Regions from separate parts of the Streptomyces sp. R818 genome, predicted to be linked through region 1. Evidence: riboswitches for the same ligand, from Rfam matches in the RefSeq annotation. Region 1 holds a riboswitch; the other holds the start of a gene.
The links. A riboswitch is a leader RNA that binds a small molecule or an ion and turns the genes downstream of it on or off. The one in region 1 is predicted to bind thiamine pyrophosphate.
Positions count from the first base shown of each region.

Region 1 (4,439 bases):
TCGTCTCCCTCCTCCAGGGCAAGGACTCGGTCTACGAATGCGACGTGTTCGACCCGTGGCGCCGTGAGGTGCCGGGCGTGTGGCAGCTCGACGAAGCCTCCTGGCGCCTGGTCACCGACCATCTGCGCTCGGCCGTCGTGGTCGTCGGGGACGGTGTGCGGCCGGGCAGCACCGGCCGCGGCTACGTGCTCCGCCGCCTGCTGCGCCGCGCCCTCACGGTGCTGTGGCGCGACGACGCCCCGCGCGAACTGGGCGACCTGCCGCAGGAGTTGGTGCGCCACACCCTCGATCACTTCCGGCAGCCGACGGACCCGGACGAGGTGCGGCGGGTCCTCCTCGACGAGGAACGCCGTTTCGGACAGCTGCTGACCCGCGGCCGCCAGGTGCTCGCCCGGCCCCGCTTCCGGGGCCCGCTCGACGAGGAGGACCTGCACTACCTGCACGACACGCACGGCCTGCCGCGCGACCTCGTGCTGAGCCTGCGGCGGCAGGAAGGCTCGCCGCAGGAGGGCTAGAGGCGGTCGGCCCGTACGTCGCCGTTGACGGTCGCCAGCGTCATGGTGCGCGCGGAGCCGTCGTCGGCGGCGGGGAGGGCGATCGCGGGGTGGCCGTTGTCCGTCGTGGCGTCCACCCGGTAGCCGGGGGCGTCGTGCGGGACGGCGACGTCCACCGAGCCGTTCACGGTCCGCGCCGACACCCGGCGCGGGGCGGTGGCGCAGTCGAGCGTGACATCGCCGTTGACCGTGCGCACGCCGAGCGCCGAGGCGCGTACGGAGGTGGTGTGCACGGAGCCGTTGCGGGTCACGAGGCGCAGCGAGGCGTCGTCCGCGCCGGAATCGGCCACCGTGACGTCACCGTTGACGGTGGTCAGGTCGAGGGGACCGGTCAGCCCGGCGGCGTCGACGCCCGCGTTGCGGGCGGTGACCGTCACGGCGGTTCCCGCGGGGACGTCGATCTCCGGCATCCGCGGACACGGCCGGCCCGAGGGGTCCTGGTCGCGGCAGTCCAGGTCGAGGACGCGGGTGTCGTCGTGGCGCGACCAGTGGTGGGCGACGGCCTTGTCGACGCCCACCACGTCGCCGTCGGTGGGCCGCAGCCGCACCCCGTTCTCCGTGGTGATCGTCAGCCGGAGTCCGGAGGCGGCCAACTCGGCGCCGGGCGCCGCGTCATGCCCGTCCCCGTCGTTCCCGCCGCACCCCGCGAGGACGGGGATCATCGCAAGGCCGATCGCCGCGGCCGCCAGGCGCCGGGCGGCTGGATTCGTCGCTGCTCTCATTCCGGCCGCTTGCCCCGCACCGGGGACGGCACGCGCCTGTCCCGGAGCTTCCGGTGCGTCGCATGATGGGGGGCGTGCGCTGTGCGGGCCGGGGTAGGCGCCCCGCACACGAGCCGCCGCCGACGCGCGGCCCGAGGACCGAGGGACCGAGGGACCGAGATGGAGCGAGCGCGGGTGACCTTCCCGGCGCGGTGGACCGCCGGTGACGTCCTGGTCGTCGACGTGGCCGGGGCGTTCGACGACGCCGGGACGTTCGACGACGCGGTGGCGGCCGAGCTGTGCGGCCTCTTCGCGCGGATGGCACGCACCGGGCACCGGCTCTTCGCGGTGGACTTCCTGGGCGTCGAGCGCTGCACGGCGGGCGCGGTGCGGCAGTTCGTCGCGACGGGGCTGGAGACGGAGGGGGAGCCGGACGGCGGCTGCGTCGCGCTCGTCGCGAACGGCGCCGCGCGCTCCGCCCTGCGCGCCGCCGGAGCGGACCGTCTCACGGGCGGCCTCCACGCCACCGTCACGAACGCCGTCAAGGCCCTCCACCCGGCGGCCCCGGAGGAGCTGGGGGAACCGGCGCCCTGAGCCGGAGATGTCAGGACGTAGGGTCGCGCAGCGGATCTCGGCTCGTGCTGTCGCCCAGCGCCTCCCGCACCGCCGCCTCCGCGTGCAGCCGCGCCGTCGGGAAGACGGGGACCGGGCTGTCCTCCGCGCCGATCAGCAGCTCGATCTCCGTGCAGCCCAGGACGATGCCCTGCGCGCCCGCGGCCACGAGCCCGGCGATGACCTCCTGGTACGCGGCGCGCGAGGTGTCACGGACGATGCCCAGGCACAGCTCCTCGTAGATCACGCGGTGCACGAGGGCGCGGCCCGCCTCGTCGGGCACGAGCACGTCGAGGCCGTGGCCCGCGAGGCGGCCGCGGTAGAAGTCCTGCTCCATCGTGAACGCGGTGCCGAGCAGCCCGACCCGTTGCGCGCCCGCCGCGCGGACCGCGTCCGCCGTCGCGTCGGCGAGGTGCAGCAGCGGGACGGATGTGGCCGCCTGCACCGCGTCGGCGACCTTGTGCATCGTGTTCGTGCAGAGAAGGAGGAGATCGGCGCCGGCCGCCTCCAGACTCCGGGCCGCCGCGCCGAGGACCCGCCCTGCCTCGTCCCAGTCGCCCGCGACCTGCAACCGCTCGATCTCCGCGAAGTCGACGGAGTACAGCACGATCCGCGCCGAGTGCAGGCCGCCGAGCCGCTCCCGCGTCAGCTCGTTGAGCAGCCGGTAGTACTCGGCCGTGGACTCCCAGCTCATGCCGCCGATCAGGCCGATGGTCCTCATGGGCGACAGGGTATTGTGCGCTCCGGTACTGCCCGACACGGGGTGCCCCGCGCCATGACGGGGCTGAGATCACACCCGTAGAACCTGAACCAGTTAGCACTGGCGGAGGGATGTCAGCGAATGTCGATGCCGCATGTTTCCACGGATGCGCACGCTTCCACGGAACCGCACGCGTCCGCCTTCGACGGGCGGATGCCCGCCGCGCCCGGTGACTGGCGGCCCGAGGCGCGGGGCATCGCCCCCGTCCCCGAGAGCCACCGGTACGGCGGCGCCGGACGGCTGTTCACCGTGTGGTTCGCGCCCAATCTGACGATGAGCGGCGTCTTCACCGGCACCGTCGGCATCGCCCTCGGCCTGGACTTCGCCACCGCGCTGGCCGCCGTGGTCCTCGGCACGGTGCTCGGCGCCGTACCGACCGCGTACCTCGGTACGTGGGGGAGCGCCACCGGCGCCGGTCAACTGCCGCTCGCCAGGCTGGCGTTCGGCCGGGGTGTCGTCGTCCCCGGCACCCTGCAGTGGCTGTCCTCCATCGCCTGGGACGCGCTCATCGGACTGTTCGGCGGCGACGCGCTCGCCCGGCTCTGCGGCTGGCCGTTCTGGCTCGGGGCGCTCGTGATGATGGCCGCCCAGGGCGCGTTCGGCGCGCTCGGCTACGAGGCGATCCACCGCCTGCAACAGTGGATGACGGCCGTCCTCGCGGTCGCCTTCTGCGCCCTCGCGCTGCGTCTCGCGCACGCGGGAGTCACCCCGGCGGACCACGGCAGCGCCCACGGGGCCGACCGCATGGGCGCGTTCGCGCTGACCACCACCATCGCGCTGAGCCTGGCCATCTCCTGGGCGCCGTACGCGAGCGACTTCAGCCGCTATCTGCCGCGCGCCACGTCCCCGGTCCGGATGTTCTGGTGCATCCTCGCGGGCGTCGTCGTCTCCTTCACGGCCGTGCAGGCGCTCGGGCTGTGGGGCGCCTCCGTCTTCACCGACCAGACCGCGCAAGGCGTCGACACCCTGCTCGGCGGCAGTGTCCTCGGCTCGGTCGGCCTCCTGGCCGTCGCGCTCGCCGCGCTGTGCAGCAACGCCATGAACGACTACAGCGGCTCGCTCGCCCTCCAGACCATCGGTGCCAGGCTGCCCCGCCCGCTCGCCGCGGCCCTCGCCGCCGCGCTCGGCTTCCCGCTCGTGCTGTGGATGCACGCCGCCGACACCGCCGCCCGCTTCCAGAACGTCCTGCTGTTCGTGGGCTACTGGATCCCCGGGTTCGTCGCGGTCGTCCTCGTCGACTGGCGCGCCCGTGCCCGCGTGCGGGGCGGCGCCCCCGTCGACCTCGCGGCGGAGGAGACCCGGCGGCAGCCGCTCCTTCCCGCCTTGGTCGCGTTCCTCGCCGCGTTCGCCGCCACCGTCCCCTTCATGAACACGTCGCTGTACGTCGGACCGGTGGCGGAGGCGCTGCACGGCGCGGACCTCGGCTACTACGTGGCGTTCGGCACGGCCCTGCTCGTGTACGCCCCGTTCCGGCTGCGCCGAGGCTGACCGGACGCCTGTTCGCCTGTCTCGCCTACGATGCGCCGGGTGTGCGCAAACGTCATGGTCGCCGAAGACGACGAGAAGCAGGCCGAGCTGGTCCGCCGCTACCTGGAGCGGGAGGGCCACGCCGTCACCGTCGTACGGGACGGGCGGCAGGCCATTGAGGAGGTCCGGCGCAGGGAGCCCGACCTCCTCGTCCTCGATGTGATGATGCCGCGGACCGACGGCCTCGACGTCGTACGGGTGCTGCGGGCCGAGGCGCGGGAGGTGCCCGTCCTGATGCTGACCGCGCGCTCCACCGAGGACGATCTGCTCCTCGGCCTCGACCTC
Region 1 covers NZ_JAOCNE010000014.1:589,698-594,136, forward strand. The annotation lists gene N5I75_RS34395 (alanine--tRNA ligase-related protein) at 1-515, shown strand, start outside; gene N5I75_RS34400 (DUF4097 family beta strand repeat-containing protein) at 512-1,276, opposite strand; gene N5I75_RS34405 (hypothetical protein) at 1,436-1,849, shown strand; gene N5I75_RS34410 (aspartate/glutamate racemase family protein) at 1,860-2,588, opposite strand; TPP riboswitch at 2,617-2,716, shown strand; gene N5I75_RS34415 (purine-cytosine permease family protein) at 2,715-4,115, shown strand; gene N5I75_RS34420 (response regulator transcription factor) at 4,146-4,439, shown strand, end outside.

Region 2 (4,439 bases), on a different contig from region 1:
TGGGGGAGCCGAGCGGCATGACCGCCGCGCAGCCCACGTCCTCCAGCTTGCGCGCCAGGACCGGGTCGTCGTTCGTGTACGGGAGGACCGTGAAACCGTCGTCCACCAGGGTTTCCGCCGCCTCCAGGGTTTCGATCGGGTCCGGGAGCAGGGTTCGTTCGTCCGCTATCACTTCGAGTTTCAGCAGGTTGGTGCCCAGTGCCTCGCGTGCCAGGCGGGCTGTGAGAACCGCTTCTCCCGCCGTGTAGCAGCCCGCCGTGTTCGGCAGTACCTGGATGTTCAGTTTCTGGAGGACGGAGAGGACCGAGCCGTGGGACTTCGCCTCTACTCGGCGCATCGCCACTGTGGTGAGTTCTGTGCCTGACGCCGTCAGCGCGCGTTCCAGGATGTCCAGGCTCGGGGCGCCTCCCGTGCCCATGATCAGGCGGGAGGAGTAGGTCGTGTCTCCGATGACGAAGGCGTCGTCCGCCATGTCAGCCTCCTTGCACTGCGGTGAGGACCTCTACGCGGTCGCCCTCGTTCAGTTCTGTCGCCTGCCACTGGGTGCGCGGTACGACCGTCTCGTTCAGGGCCGCGGCCACACCGGAGTGTGCGGTGGTGAGCGTCGTCACGAGCGTGGACAGGGTCGTTCCGGCTGCCACCGCTTGTGGCTCGCCGTTGAGGGTGACGTTCATGCGGGTTGCTCCGAGGTGGCGGTGGTCTTGAAGCGCTGCGGTGCGAAGGGGCGTGCCTCCGGCGGTAGTTCACCCGTGGCGAGGGTGTGGGCCATCACGTCGCCCGTGATCGGGGTCAGCAGGACGCCGTTGCGGTAGTGGCCCGTTGCCAGGAGCAGGCCGGGCAGGGTGGTGGGCCCGAGGAGCGGGGCGTTGTCCGGGGAGCCCGGGCGCAGGCCCGCGCAGACCTCCGTCAGCGGGAGTTCCGTGATGCCGGGGACCAGTTCGTGGGCGTCGCGGAGGAGTTCGTAGACGCCGCCCGCCGTGACCGTCGTGTCCCAGCCGAGCTCCTCGCTGGTGGCGCCGACGACCAGTTCGCCGTTGACCCTCGGCACCAGATACAGGTGGTTGCCGCGGACCACCGCGCGGATCGTGCGGCTGAGGAACGGCGCGTACCGCGGCGGCACCGTCAGACGCAGGACCTGGCCCTTCACCGGGCGGACCGGCGGGCGTACCTCGTCGGGGACGCCGGGCAGCGACGCGCTGTGGCTGCCCGTCGCCAGGACCGTCCGGCCGGCCGCCAGGGTGGTGCCGTCCGTCAGGGTCGCGCCCTGCGCTCTGTCGTGGATCACTGAGAGGCGTTCGGCCTTCTGGCGGTAAAAGGTCACGCCCGCGCGCTCGCAGGCCGTCACAAGGGCGCTCGCGAGTCTTCTCGGGTCGATCTGGTGGTCGCCGTCGACCCGCAGGCCCCCGCGCACGCCCGGCGCGAGCATCGGCTCCAGACGGCGGCACTCGCGGCCCGACAGCCACTCGGACTCCAGGCCCGACTTGAGCTGAAAGGCGTGCAGTTCGCGCAGGTGCGCCCGGTCGTCCGCGTCCAGGGCGACCGCGAGGGTGCCGCACGCGCGGTAGCCGAGGTCCTGGCCGCTCGCCTCGGACAGCTCCGCCGCGAACCGCGGATAGCGGCGCGCCGACTCGACGTTCAGGGCGAGCAGCGTCTGCTCGCCGTAGTGCAGTTCGGTGACCGCGGCCAGCATTCCGGCCGCCACCTGGGCGGCCCCGCCACCCGGTTCGGGGTCCGCTACCGCGACCGACAGGCCGCGCTGCGCAGCCCGCCACGCGGTGACGAGACCGATGATGCCGCCCCCGACGACCAGTACGTCGGTGGCTTCGTTCGGGATACGTGACATGGGCGTCCAGCCCCTCCCTTCGCCGGCATGACCCGGATCAGGTTCGTACGGTCGGAGGCCGCTCCAGCCTCCCTCTCAGCCCGCTGCGTACGGGCTCCCGCGAGTGCTTTACGGCGGCCACCCTAACCGGTGGGCGCGGCCCGCAGTAAGTACGGCCGCCGGTGCGGACAGCGGCTTGATCGCTAAACCGGTGACACGTGTGCAGGACGTCACGGCGCGGGAGTGGCCCGCGCCGCTGACTGACGCAAGATCAGGTGCCTAAGGTGATCCGGTGAGCGAGCAACCGAGTGGCAACGGGACATCTCAGGGGCGGCGCAAGGTCGTCATCGTCGGCGCGGGGATGGCCGGTGTGCAGACCGCCGTGGCCCTGCGCGAACAGGGCTTCGCGGGCACCGTCACGCTGATCGGCGCCGAGCCCCATCCGCCCTACGACCGGCCGCCGCTCTCCAAGGCCGTCCTGCTCGGCAAGGCCGACGGGTCCGCCTTCGACGTGGACTTCGCCGCTCTCGGTGTCGATGTGCGGCTGGGGCGCGAGGTCACCGGTGTGCGGCCCGGTGATCATGAGCTCGACACCGCCGAGGGGGCCGTGCCCTACGACGTCCTCGTCCTCGCCACCGGTGCCGAACCCGTCCGGCTGCCCGGCGCCGACGCCGTACCCGGTGTGCATCTGCTGCGCACCCTCGACGACGCCGAGCGGCTGCGGCCCGTCCTCGCCGAGCAGCGCGACGTGGTGGTCGTGGGCGCCGGGTGGATCGGCGCCGAGTTCGCCACCGCCGCCCGCGAGGCCGGCTGCCGCGTCACCGTCGTGGAGGCCGCCGAGCGGCCGCTGGCCGGGGCGCTGCCCGCCGAGATCGCCGCCCCGATGACCGCCTGGTACGCCGACGCCGGGGCGCGATTGCGCACCCACGCGCGCGTGGAACGCGTCGAGCCGGGGTTCGTGTCCCTGGACGACGGGACGCGGCTGCCCGCGGGCGCCGTCGTCGTCGGCATCGGCGCCCGCCCCGCCACCGGATGGCTGACCGGTTCCGGCATCGAGCTCGGTGAGCACCGGGAAGTCGTCGCCGACGCCGGTCTGCGCACCTCCGTGCCCGATGTGTACGCCGTCGGGGACTGCTCGTCCTTCCCCTCGGCGCGCTACGGCGAGCGGCTGCTCGTCCACCACTGGGACAACGCCCTGCAAGGGCCCCGGACCGTCGCGGCGAACATCATCGGTGAGACACCGGCCGTGTACGACCCCGTGCCCTACTTCTGGTCCGAGCAGTTCGGGCGGTTCGTGCAGTACGCGGGGCACCACCGCGCCGCCGACCGGACCGTGTGGCGCGGGGACCCGGCCGGTGCGGCCTGGTCGGTGTGCTGGCTGCGCGACGGGGCCCTGGTGGCCGTCCTGGCCGTCGGCAAGCCCCGCGACCTCGCCCAGGGGCGCAAGCTCATCGAGGCGGGCACCGTGCTCGACCCGGAGCTGCTCGCCGACCCCGCGAGGCCGCTGAAGTCCGCCGCGGCCTGACCCCGTACACCGCGAGGCCGCTGAAGTCCGCCGCGGCCTGACCGCCGTACACCGCGGGGAAACACCTGGTCAGACCGGTCCGGCTTTCCGTCTGTCAGTCCGGGGTGGCACGCTTGTCCTGTGACCGAGATTGACGCAAAGACCGATGCTCTCGTCCCCGACTGGCTCACCCTTCCCGACATCGCCGAGCGGCTCGGCGTCGAGGTGACGCGCGTGCGCCAGCTGGTGAAGGAGGGCCAGGTGATCGCTGTGCGCCGCGGTGAGAACCGGGCGCTGCACGTGCCCGCCGCCTTCATCGACGGCGACAAGATCGTCAAGGGCCTCACCGGCACCTTGACGCTCCTGCGGGACGACGGCTTCAACGACGAAGAGATGCTGGAGTGGCTCTTCACCCCCGACCCGACCCTGCCGGGCACGCCCGCGCAGGCCCTGAGCGAGAATCGCGGCACGGAGGTGAAGCGCCGCGCCCAGGCGCTCGCCGTCTGACCTGACAACCGTCCGGTGTGCGCGCCACGCGCGCGTGGCGCGCACACCCTCGACAACAACGGGGGATGTCCCATGGCCGACCCGCAGCGCGCCCTGCTCGCCGACGCACGGCTCTACCTGTGCACCGACGCCCGCAAGCGCCAAGGCGACCTGCCGGAGTTCCTCGACGCCGTGCTCGCGGGCGGCGTGGACATCGTGCAGCTGCGGGACAAGGGCATGGAGGCCGGTGAGGAGCTGGAGCACCTCGCCGTGTTCGCCGACGCGGCCCGCCGCCACGGCAAGCTCTTCGCGGTCAACGACCGGGCCGACGTCGCGCACGCCAGTGGCTCCGACGTCCTGCACCTCGGCCAGGGCGACCTGCCCGTCCCCGCCGCCCGCGCCCTCCTCGGCGACGACGTCCTGATCGGCCGCTCCACGCACGCCGACGCGGAGGCCGACGCGGCCGCCGTCCAGGACGGCGTGGACTACTTCTGCACAGGACCGTGCTGGCCGACGCCGACGAAGCCCGGCCGCCACGCGCCCGGCCTCGACCTGGTGCGCCACACCGCCGCCCTCTCCACCGACCGCCCCTGGTTCGCCATCGGCGGCATCGACCTGGGGAACCTG
Region 2 covers NZ_JAOCNE010000003.1:883,036-887,474, reverse strand. The annotation lists gene N5I75_RS09155 (thiazole synthase) at 1-472, opposite strand, end outside; gene thiS (sulfur carrier protein ThiS) at 474-674, opposite strand; gene thiO (glycine oxidase ThiO) at 671-1,843, opposite strand; TPP riboswitch at 1,841-1,954, opposite strand; gene N5I75_RS09140 (NAD(P)/FAD-dependent oxidoreductase) at 2,115-3,347, shown strand; gene N5I75_RS09135 (Rv2175c family DNA-binding protein) at 3,468-3,833, shown strand; gene thiE (thiamine phosphate synthase) at 3,906-4,439, shown strand, end outside.
Region 2: another riboswitch for thiamine pyrophosphate. It lies ahead of thiO (glycine oxidase ThiO); the one in region 1 lies ahead of N5I75_RS34415 (purine-cytosine permease family protein).